Regions from separate parts of the Corynebacterium kozikiae genome, predicted to be linked through region 1. Evidence: riboswitches for the same ligand, from Rfam matches in the RefSeq annotation. Region 1 holds a riboswitch; the other holds the start of a gene.
The links. A riboswitch is a leader RNA that binds a small molecule or an ion and turns the genes downstream of it on or off. The one in region 1 is predicted to bind thiamine pyrophosphate.

Region 1 (5,316 bases):
AACCAAAGCCCCCTGCCCGCGGGTCCACCACCATGTCGATGAAGCTGGCTTTGGCCCGCTCCGCATCCCTGGATAAGTACGCCACAGCCAGCGACGAGCCCGCACTGATCCCCGCAACCATCCCGAAGTCCTGGCGCGCGTCGATAAGCAGCTCCACCATGGGGGCGAGGTAGCTGTTGCGCGTGCCGCCGCCTTCAATGATCAGCGCAGTGCCGCTCATGCTGGTGCTTCTTGTGTGGAATGAAGTGCATGATGGCCACTACGACCGCGCCCACGATGAGGCCGAAGATGAGGGAGAAGAATGTGTCTACCAGCCACATCACAAAACCGCCCAGGTGCTCCACCTTGTCCGTCATGGAGTGGACAAAGCCGTAGGGAGCGTGCCAGCCGAGCTCGTCGAGGCCCACGAGGAGGATATGGCCGCCAACCCAGAGCATGGCGAACATGCCGATGAATGCAATGACCTTGAGCACCTTTGGCATTGCGGAAACCAGCCCGCGGCCAAAGCGCTGAGCAGCTCCGCTTTCTTTCTTGGTGAGCGCCAGACCCATGTCATCCATCTTGACCAGCAGCGCCACGGCGCCGTACACGCCCACGGTTACTGCGATTGCCACGGTGATCAGCACGGCAGCTTCCATCCAGATGGTTTGGTCAGCCACCTCGTTGAGGGAGATCGCCATGATTTCCGCGGAAAGGATGAGGTCCGTGGTGATTGCGCCGCGGACCAGCGAGTCTTCGTCCTTGGCGCCTGCCTCGTCCTCTTTTTCATGCTGCTGGCCGGAGACCAGCTCCCACACTTTCTCTGCACCCTCAAAGGCCAGGTACACGCCGCCCACCATCAGGATCGGGGTGAGCGCCCACGGTGCGATGGCGTTCAACACCAACGCGATGGGGAGGATGATCACGAGCTTGTTGAACATCGAGCCCTTGGCGATACGCCAAATGATCGGCAGCTCGCGGGCGGGCTGCACGCCCTGCACGAAACGCGGGGTCACGGCGGCGTCGTCTACCACCACACCCGCAGCTTTCGCGGAAGTTTTTGCGGCAGCGGCCGCCACATCGTCAACGTTTGCCGCTGCGGTGCGCGCGATCAGCGCGACGTCATCAAGCAGGGCAGCGAGTCCACCGGCCATAACAATTACATCCCATCTTGAAGGTGATTCGTCCCGCTCATTCTATGCGTTGGGAAAGCAGATTCCTCATAGAGCGCACTCTTTGTGATGTAATTGCGGAATGGAAGTCTTGTTTGCGTTTGGTCTCACCTTGTTTGCGGGGCTTTCCACGGGGATTGGCGGGGCAATTGGCGTTGCCACCAAAAGGTCCACTGACCGTTTCCTCGCCGCCACGTTGGGGTTTTCCGCCGGAGTGATGCTCTACGTCTCCTTCATGGAGATCTTGCCCAAGGCCACCGAGGAACTGGGCGCTGCATTGGGGGAGGTGCCCGGGAACTGGGCAGCGGTAGCATGTTTCTTTGCCGGGATTTTGCTGATCGCTGTGATCGACCGCCTGGTTCCCACGGCCATCAATCCACATGAGCGGCAGGGGGTGGAGCAGCGTAAGCGCGCCATGAAGCAGATGGGTGTGCTCACCGCCATCGCAATTGGTATTCACAACTTTCCGGAGGGCTTTGCCACCTTCCTGGCGGGCCTTACAGACCTGTCTATTGCATTGCCCGTGGCCGTTGCTATTGCAATTCACAACATCCCGGAGGGTATTGCGGTGGCTGTGCCCATGCGGGAGGCAACCGGGTCCAGGAAAGCGGGCTTTTGGTGGGCGTTCATCTCCGGCCTTGCGGAGCCCGCGGGGGCACTCGTTGGATACCTTATTCTCTTGCCATTTTTGGGTCCGGTTGCGCTGGGGGTGGCGTTTGGCATGGTGGCAGGCATCATGGTGTTTATCTGCCTGGACGAGCTTCTGCCTACCGCGGTGGCCACAGGCAAACACCACACCGCTATTTACGGGCTGATCGGGGGCATGGCAGTGATGGCGCTTTCACTGCTTTTGTTCCTGTGATATAAACATGAAATTAGTTCTACGGGTGCTCAAAAAGTGGGCTGAGAAAGACCGTTGAACCTGATCCGGGTAATACCGGCGATAGGGAGTGAACGATGCAACGTTGGCGTGTTATTGATATCCTCATTGCTTCCGTTTTGGGCATTGCCTGCGGATTGCTGTTTTGGATTTGGAATTCTATTGGCTACGCGTGGTACACCGCCGCGGACGCGTTAACACCTGGTTTCGGGGGTATAGCCACTGGCATTTGGCTGATCGGCGGGCCAATTGGTGCCCTGGTGATTCGCAAGCCGGGTGCCGCGATCTATGTTGAGGTGCTGGCTGCCGCGGTGAGTGCGGCGATTGGCAACCAGTGGGGGATTGAAACCCTGTATTCGGGTCTTGCCCAGGGCATTGGTGCCGAGATCCTCTTCTTGATCTTCGCGTACCGCCGCTTTGGCCTGGTTGTTGCGGCGCTTTCCGGCGTCGGTGCCGCTGTAGGTGCCTTCCTGTTGGAGCTTGTGACCAGCGCAAATTACGCAAAGTCCTTGGCTTTCAATCTCACTTACCTTTCCACGATGGCCATCTCCGGCATCATCCTCGCCGGTGGTCTGGCGTACTTCTTGGTCAAGGCTTTGGCCGCGACTGGCGCCTTGGACCGTTTCGCCGCAGGCCGTGAGGCGCGGGAACTGGTGTGATTCCTGGTGAAGTTGTAGCGCTTGGCTATGGGTACCGCCACGCCAGCCGCAAAAACCCCGCATTCACGGGGCTAGACTTCCATATTCGCCCAGGCCAGCGAGTGCTGCTGCTGGGGCCCTCCGGGGCGGGCAAATCAACACTCCTCGCTGCAATAGCAGGGCTTGACGACGAAGGCGAGCACTTCGGCAAAATTGCAGCCACCGGCACCGTTGGCATGGTGCTTCAGGACCCCGACTCCCAGGTGATCGCTTCCAAGGTTGGCGACGACGTGGCCTTTGGCTGCGAAAACCTCCAGGTGCCGCGAGAGGAAATCTGGCGCAGGGTGCCGATTGCCCTGCAGAAGGTGGGCCTGGACCTGCCGCTAGACCACCCAACAGCGCAGCTTTCCGGCGGCCAAAAGCAGCGCCTCGCGCTGGCAGGGGTCCTCGCGATGGGGGCGGACATCGTTCTGCTGGACGAGCCAACCGCGAACCTCGACCCCACGGGAGTAGAAGAAGTGGTGCGCGCGGTGGCTGCGGTGGATGCCACTGTAATCATTGTGGAACACCGGGTGTCTACCTGGATTGAGCAGGTAGACACCCTCATGGTGCTCACTGAAACTGGATCCGTGATCATGGGGCCGCCGGAAGAGATTTTGGCTGAACACGGGCAATGGCTTGCTGAGCAAGGCGTGTGGATCCCCGGGCAGGACCCGCATTTTCCGCCGGCGATTGCCAAGGATGCTCCAGCGGTGATTGAAACCCGTGACCTTGTGGTCGGGTGGGACGCTCCGGTGACCGGGCCTTTGAATCTCCACTTCCCTGAAGGAGTTTCAACGGTGATCACTGGGCCAAACGGTGCGGGAAAATCAACCCTGCTGCTCACGCTCGCCGGATTGTTACCACCACAAAGTGGCCAGGTCCGCGTGAACCTGGATTTGGGGCCGGACCCGTGGAAGTGGAAGTCGGCTCAGCTTGCCCAGCGTTTTGGCTACGTGTTCCAAGACCCTGAACACCAATTCGTGACGGCGTCGGTAGAGGATGAGCTAGGGGGACAGGGCGGCGATCTCCTTGCCCGCTTGGGTCTTGCACACCTGGGCAAAGCGAATCCTTTTACACTCTCCGGTGGGCAAAAGCGCAGGCTGTCCGTTGCCACCTGTTTGGTGAATTCCCCGAAAGTGGTGTTTTTGGACGAGCCCACGTTTGGCCAGGATCGCACTACCTTCCGCGAGCTCGTAGGCCTGCTGCGTGAGCTCACAGACAGGGGCACAACGGTGATTTCTGTCAGTCATGATCCCTTGTACTGCCGTGCGATGGGGGACAAGGTGGTGGCGCTGTGAACCCCTTGGCCAGGATCATCGGGCTCGCGGTGCTCACCACGCCGTTGCTGCTGAGCGTGGATGTTGTCTCTGCGGCGGTGGCGCTCACGTGTACGGTGCTGTGTGCGCCGCTGCTGGGCGTCGGCTGGGCAACGCTTTTGCGCCGCGGCGTGCCGATATTTTTGGCAACGCCTATCGCGGGCATTTCCATGGCGCTCTACGGACGGCCTGAGGGCAGGGAGTATGCGTCGTTTCTCTTTGCCCACATCACGGATAATTCGCTGCAGTTGGCGCTCGCGATCATGGTTCGCGTGCTCGCCGTGGGTCTGCCGGTGGTGGTGCTACTCGGAAACATCGACCCCACTCGCCTCGGCGACGCCCTCGCGCAAATCCTTAAGCTCCCCAGCCGCTTCGTGATCGCCGCTGTGGCCTCCACCCGTTTGATTTCGCTCTTTCAGCGCGATTGGCAGTCCCTTGCACGTGCGCGCCGAGCCCGCGGTATCGCGGATCAGGGCCGCATTAAAAACGCTTTCTCCATGGCGTTTGGCCTGTTGGTGTTGGCGTTGCGCAGGGGGTCGAAGCTGGCCACCGCCATGGAGGCCCGCGGTTTCGGACGCTTCTCTACTCGCACCTTTGCCCGGTCTTCCTCCTTCGCCGCCGTTGATTACGCGCTCATCGCTGGTTGCGCCGCCATTTCCACCACCGCCCTCACCACTGCAGTGCTCACAGGCTCCTTTAGGTTCCTCGGCGCATGATTGTGCTTATCGACGGGCCATCGGGCGCCGGGAAAACAACGTTCGCTGGGCAGCTTGGGGCGGTGCTTGGCTGGCCCGTGGTTCACCTGGATGATTTTTATCCCGGTTGGGGTGGTCTCGCGGCGGCGCGTGACATGGTGGTGCGAGACGTCCTGGGGAGGCGGGGTTTCTGGCGTTGGGATTGGGAACGAAATGTTCGCGGTGAGTGGGTGGACCTTGATTACGAGCACCTCATCATTGAGGGGGTGGGGGCGATTTCTTCGGAGTCCCTGGACGTGGGGGAGACGTTCGCGGTTGTGCTCACTGCCCCCGAACAGGTGCGCCGGGAACGTGCCTTGGCTCGTGATCCCTATTACGAACCTTATTGGGAGATGTGGGCATGCCAAGAAAAGGAGCATTTCGCGCAGTTGCCGTGGGAAAGGGTGCACGTCATTCGGGGGTAGGGAAGTGTACCCCTGTAGTGGCTTTTTGTGGGAACGGTGGCCAAGCATACAGTTTTGGCATGTTTAAGGGTATGAGCTGCAGTGATGGCCTAAATGAACTGTAGGTAAACCGGACATTTCCTGCTACCTG
Region 2 (5,316 bases), on a different contig from region 1:
CCTAAAAGTGCAGGTCAAAGGCGATGAGCATTTGCCCAGCACTCTCTCTAGGGATTCTCAGCACATCGTATTTCTGCAGGTGAGCTTTCACAGGAAATTTCCAAATTCTAAGTTTCCCCAGCTCAGGAGGGTTTGACCTATCGTTGCCAGCTTTGGTGCGCAGTGCTTGAATAGGGACATCGCCAACGAAGGGAGAACATTTGGAACGCAGCAGGATGTAGCTCGTGAACGGTAAGGGACGACCGGACAAAATGAGTTGAGGGACATCATTTTTCACGAGTGAACCTCCAAGGGACTTTTACAGTGATGACGATCTGGAGCCGCACTACCCGCAGAAAATGCGAGGAGGGCGGCTCCAAATCGTTGTGCCACAAGTTTTTTCAATGTTTCACGTGAAACATTGCCCTATTCAGGCAACAAGCGGGGAACATACTAGACTGTTTCAACATGAGTGAAGACGCAGCTACTGGACCCGCTTTCCGCTACAACGCAACGCTGGCAAACCAGATCGAAGGAACTTGGCAAAAGTTCTGGGTAGATCAGGGCACCTTTAATGCGCCAAACCCAGTGGGTGATTTGGCTGGTTCCGGAGAGCTTCCCAAAGACAAACTCTTTGTTCAGGACATGTTCCCCTATCCCTCCGGTGCAGGACTTCACGTTGGCCACCCATTGGGATACATCGCCACGGACGTGTACGCGCGCTTCAACCGAATGCTCGGCAAGAACGTGTTGCACACCCTCGGCTATGACGCGTTTGGTCTTCCCGCCGAGCAGTATGCGATCCAGACTGGCACGCACCCTCGCACCACCACGATGGCGAACATTGAGAACATGCGCCATCAGCTCGACATGCTCGGGCTGGGTCATGATCGCCGCCGAAGCGTAGCCACCACGGACCCGGAGTTCTACAAGTGGACCCAGTGGATCTTCCTCCAGATTTTCAATGCATGGTTTGACCAGAGTCAGCAAAAGGCGCGTCCGATCGCCGAGCTCATCCCTCTGCTTGAGTCGGGTGAAGTACCAACCCCCGAGGAGTTCGGTGCCCCCTACTCTGAGTTGAACCACGTGGAACAGGCCAAGGTGCTGGATACCTTCCGCTTGGTCTATCGCTCCAATTCCACGGTGAACTGGTGCCCCGGCTTGGGTACGGTACTTGCAAATGAGGAGGTTACTGCGGATGGCCGTTCGGAGCGCGGTAACTTCCCGGTGTTCCGGAAGCAGTTGAGCCAGTGGATGATGCGCATCACTGCATACTCGGATCGCTTGATTGATGATCTGGACCTTCTTGATTGGTCTGAAAAGGTCAAGAGCATGCAGCGCAACTGGATTGGGCGCTCGCGTGGTGCAGAGGTGGATTTTGAGGCGCAAGGCCACAAGCTCACCGTGTTCACTACCCGCCCGGATACGCTATTCGGCGCAACATACATGGTGCTGGCCCCTGAGCACGAGCTTGTGGACGTGCTCGTGGGCGAAAGCTATGAGGGCGTAGATGAGCGCTGGACGTTTGGGCAGTCCACTCCCGCGGAGGCTGTTGCGGAATACCGCCGCGCAATCGCCGCGAAGTCTGATGTGGAACGCCAGGAGAATAAGGAAAAGACTGGTGTCTTCCTGGGCACTTACGCCACGAACCCCGTTTCCGGTGAGCAGATTCCTGTATTCATTGGTGATTACGTCCTGACCGGATATGGCACGGGCGCGATCATGGCGGTGCCGGCGCATGATACTCGCGACTACGAGTTTGCTACCGAGTTCGGGCTTCCAATCGTCCCAGTGCTGGACGGCGATGTGTCCACCGAGGCGTTCACTGAGGATGCGGCGCACATCAATTCTGCAAATGACCAGGGCCTTGACCTCAATGGGCTCGGCAAGCAGGACGCAATTGCCAGGGCAATTGAGTGGCTGTCTGAGCAGGGCAAGGGCGTGGAAAAGATTCAGTACAAGCTCCGCGACTGGCTGTTTGCACGTCAGCGCTACTGGGGTGAGCCCTTCCCCGTGGTTTACGACGAACACGGCCAAGCCCATGCATTGCCGGAATCGATGCTTCCGGTGGAGTTGCCCGAGGTGGCGGACTACAAGCCTGTTTCTTTTGATCCCGAGGACGCGGATTCTGAGCCGCAACCGCCGCTGGCAAAGGCCACCGAGTGGGTTCACGTGGAACTTGATCTGGGTGATGGGCCAAAGAAGTACATCCGGGATACGAACGTGATGCCGCAGTGGGCGGGATCTTCTTGGTACCAGTTGCGCTACATTGACCCCACTAACGATGAGGCGTTCTGCAACATTGAAAACGAACGCTACTGGACGGGACCGCGCCCTGAGGTGCATGGCCCGCAGGACCCAGGCGGTGTGGACTTGTATGTCGGCGGCGTGGAGCACGCTGTTTTGCACCTTCTGTACTCCCGCTTCTGGCACAAGGTGCTGTTCGATCTGGGATACGTTACCTCCAAGGAGCCGTACCGCAGACTCTTCAACCAGGGCTACATTCAGGCATTCGCGTACACGGACTCCCGTGGCGTGTATGTGCCCGCGGCTGAAGTGGAGGAGCGCGATGGCAAGTTCTTCTACAACGGAGAAGAGGTGAATCAGGAATACGGCAAGATGGGTAAGTCACTGAAGAATTCGGTGGCACCTGATGAGATTTGCCGCGATTTCGGTGCGGACACCCTTCGTGTGTATGAGATGGCGATGGGCCCGCTGGATACCTCACGCCCGTGGGCTACAAAGGACGTGATCGGTTCTCACCGCTTCCTCCAGCGTCTGTGGCGCCTGGTGGTGAGCGAGGAGACTGGTGAGCTGGTGGCCACCGAGGCCGCGCTCACACAGGATGATCTGAAAGCCCTTCACCGCACGATCGCTGGTATCCGCGATGACTACGAGGGCCTACGCATCAACACGGTGGTGGCAAAGGCGATCGAATACGTCAATTACCTTACCAAGAACTACCCTGCTGGCGCGCCGCGCGAGGCAATCGAGCCCCTGGTCATCATGATCGCCCCAGTCGCTCCGCACATTGCTGAGGAGCTCTGGAGCCGCCTCGGCCACCAGGGAACCATTACGTTCGTACCGTTCCCTGCATTCGATGAGCAGTACCTGACCGATGATGAGATTGAGCTGCCGGTGCAGGTCAATGGCAAGGTGAGGGGTCGCATCATGGTGCCTGCCGACGCCGCCCAGGATCACATCATCGAACTCGCCGTTGCGGGGGTTGCGGCTCATCTCGAGGGTAAGAACGTGGTGAAGCAAATTGTGGTTCCGGGCAGGATGGTGAACCTCGTAGTGAAATAGCAATGTTTCACGTGAAACATTGCCGTAGAATCTAAGCATTGGTTTGGGGTGCCTTCGGGCTGAGAACATACCCATTGAACCTGATCTAGTTCGTACTAGCGAAGGAAAACCGCATGGATTCTGCTATTTTGGCGTCCATTGACGCCCTGAGAAACACCACTCCCCTGGTTCAATGCCTTACAAATCAGGTAGTCAGCCAGGTCACTGCAAACGCCCTGTTGGCTGCGGGTGCCACGCCAGCGATGTGCGAGACCCCAGAGGAATCTAGGGAATTCGCACATGTGGCTGACGGAGTACTGATTAATGCCGGCACGCCCAGTGAACAGCAGTACGCCGGGATGCGTGAGGCAATGCGGGGTGCCGCTGAGGCAAATACCCCGTGGGTACTCGACCCCGTTGCGGCGGGCGCGTTACCTTATCGCACGCAGTTTTATCAGGAAGCACTCACGCACTCCCCTACCGTGATCCGCGGGAACGCCTCAGAAATTGCGGTGCTGGCGGGCGTCGGCACGGGCGGACGCGGTGTTGATGCTACGGATGCAGTCGCTCCTCAAGTTGCACAGGCGCTCGCTGAAAGTAGCGGTTCGATTGTTGCTGTCTCCGGACCTAAAGATCTTGTTGTGAGCCAGCAAGGTTTCACGTGGATCGCGGGTGGACACCCCACCATGGCGCTGGTGATTGGCACAGGATGTTTTCTCGGGGCATTGTGCGCTGCCTATGCTGGCGCAGCGCGTAACGAAGGTTTGGATCTTCACTGGGCAATTGTCGCGGCGCATGCGCACACAAAGGCGGCAGGTGCGGTTGCCGGGGAGCAGTTTGCGCAGCAACCGGGCTCGTTTGCGGTTGCGTGGTTGGATGCGTTGCACCAATTGAGCGCCACGGAGATTGTGCAGAGGGTGGAGCTGGCGTGATGTGGGATTTATATCTTGTCACGGACCCCTCCTACCAAGTGGACTTGCCAGAATTTGTCGCCCGCGCCGTATCCGGCGGTGTTTCGGTGGTCCAGTTGCGGGATAAGCACGCTGACACTGATTCTTTCCGCGCCCAAGCAATAGCTCTGCAACAAGCCATCCCGCACATCCCAATTTTTGTGAATGACTGCGTTGAGATCGCGCAGGAATTGGGTCTCCACTTGCATATTGGTCAGTTGGATATGCCGTATGAGCAGGCTCGTGCGCTGCTTCCGGAAGAACAGATGATTGGGCTCACCATTGAAACCATGGCGCAGTGGCGTGCGTGTGTGGACCTTGGGATTCGCTTGCCTGATGTCATCGGTTTGGGGCCCGTGGAGGCTACAGCCACGAAGCCCGACGCCCCCGAGGCCATCGGCGTTGCAGGAGTTGCGGAGATTGCGCAGGAGGCAAGAGGTAGGGGTGTTGCGTGCGTGGCCATCGGAGGAGTGGATGAGCGCAACGCCAAAGATTTGGCGCCCCACGTGGATGGGCTGTGCGTGGTGTCGGCGATCATGGGGGCGCAGGATCCGGCAAAAGCCGCAGAAAGATTGCGCACAATGTTTCAGGAGAGTAAATGATCCCCAACGTTCTTTCCATCGCTGGAACTGATCCCACCGGAGGGGCGGGCATCCACGCCGATCTGAAGTCCATCGCCGCAGCCGGTGGGTATGGCATGGCGGTGGTGACCTCCCTGGTGGCACAAAATACACATGGTGTTCGCTCCATCCACACTCCCCCACCTGAATTTCTGTACGAGCAGCTCCTCGCGGTGAGCGATGACGTCCGGATTGATGCGCTAAAGGTAGGCATGCTCGGATCCCCGGACATAATCACGGTGGTGAAGCGATGGCTTGAGGAGGTCAAGCCTGAACATGTGGTGATTGATCCGGTGATGGTCACCACCTCGGGGCACCGTCTGTTGAGCTCGGAGGGTGAAAATAGCCTCCGGGAAGTTCTGCCTGCGGCATCGATGATTACGCCGAATATTCCGGAGCTTGCGGTTTTAGCCAATGTTTCACGTGAAACCATCAAAAACCTGGAGCAGGCCACTCAGATCGCGCAACACCTTGCAGAGCGA

Region 2: it holds a riboswitch for thiamine pyrophosphate, as region 1 does, so the genes downstream of both, thiM (hydroxyethylthiazole kinase) here and NQ018_RS06040 (ECF transporter S component) in region 1, are expected to answer to the same signal.

The regions. Positions count from the first base shown of each region.
Region 1 covers NZ_JANIKJ010000007.1:22,558-27,873, forward strand. Annotated here, with positions in the region: gene NQ018_RS06025 (patatin-like phospholipase family protein) at 1-220, opposite strand, end outside; gene NQ018_RS06030 (DUF808 domain-containing protein) at 195-1,133, opposite strand; gene zupT (zinc transporter ZupT) at 1,234-2,013, shown strand; TPP riboswitch at 2,025-2,119, shown strand; gene NQ018_RS06040 (ECF transporter S component) at 2,109-2,690, shown strand; gene NQ018_RS06045 (ABC transporter ATP-binding protein) at 2,690-4,009, shown strand; gene NQ018_RS06050 (energy-coupling factor transporter transmembrane component T family protein) at 4,006-4,743, shown strand; gene NQ018_RS06055 (nucleoside/nucleotide kinase family protein) at 4,740-5,186, shown strand.
Region 2 covers NZ_JANIKJ010000013.1:45,851-51,166, forward strand. Annotated here, with positions in the region: gene NQ018_RS08475 (ABC transporter ATP-binding protein) at 1-5, shown strand, start outside; gene NQ018_RS08480 (hypothetical protein) at 2-277, opposite strand; gene leuS (leucine--tRNA ligase) at 448-3,285, shown strand; TPP riboswitch at 3,320-3,409, shown strand; gene thiM (hydroxyethylthiazole kinase) at 3,399-4,196, shown strand; gene thiE (thiamine phosphate synthase) at 4,196-4,816, shown strand; gene thiD (bifunctional hydroxymethylpyrimidine kinase/phosphomethylpyrimidine kinase) at 4,813-5,316, shown strand, end outside.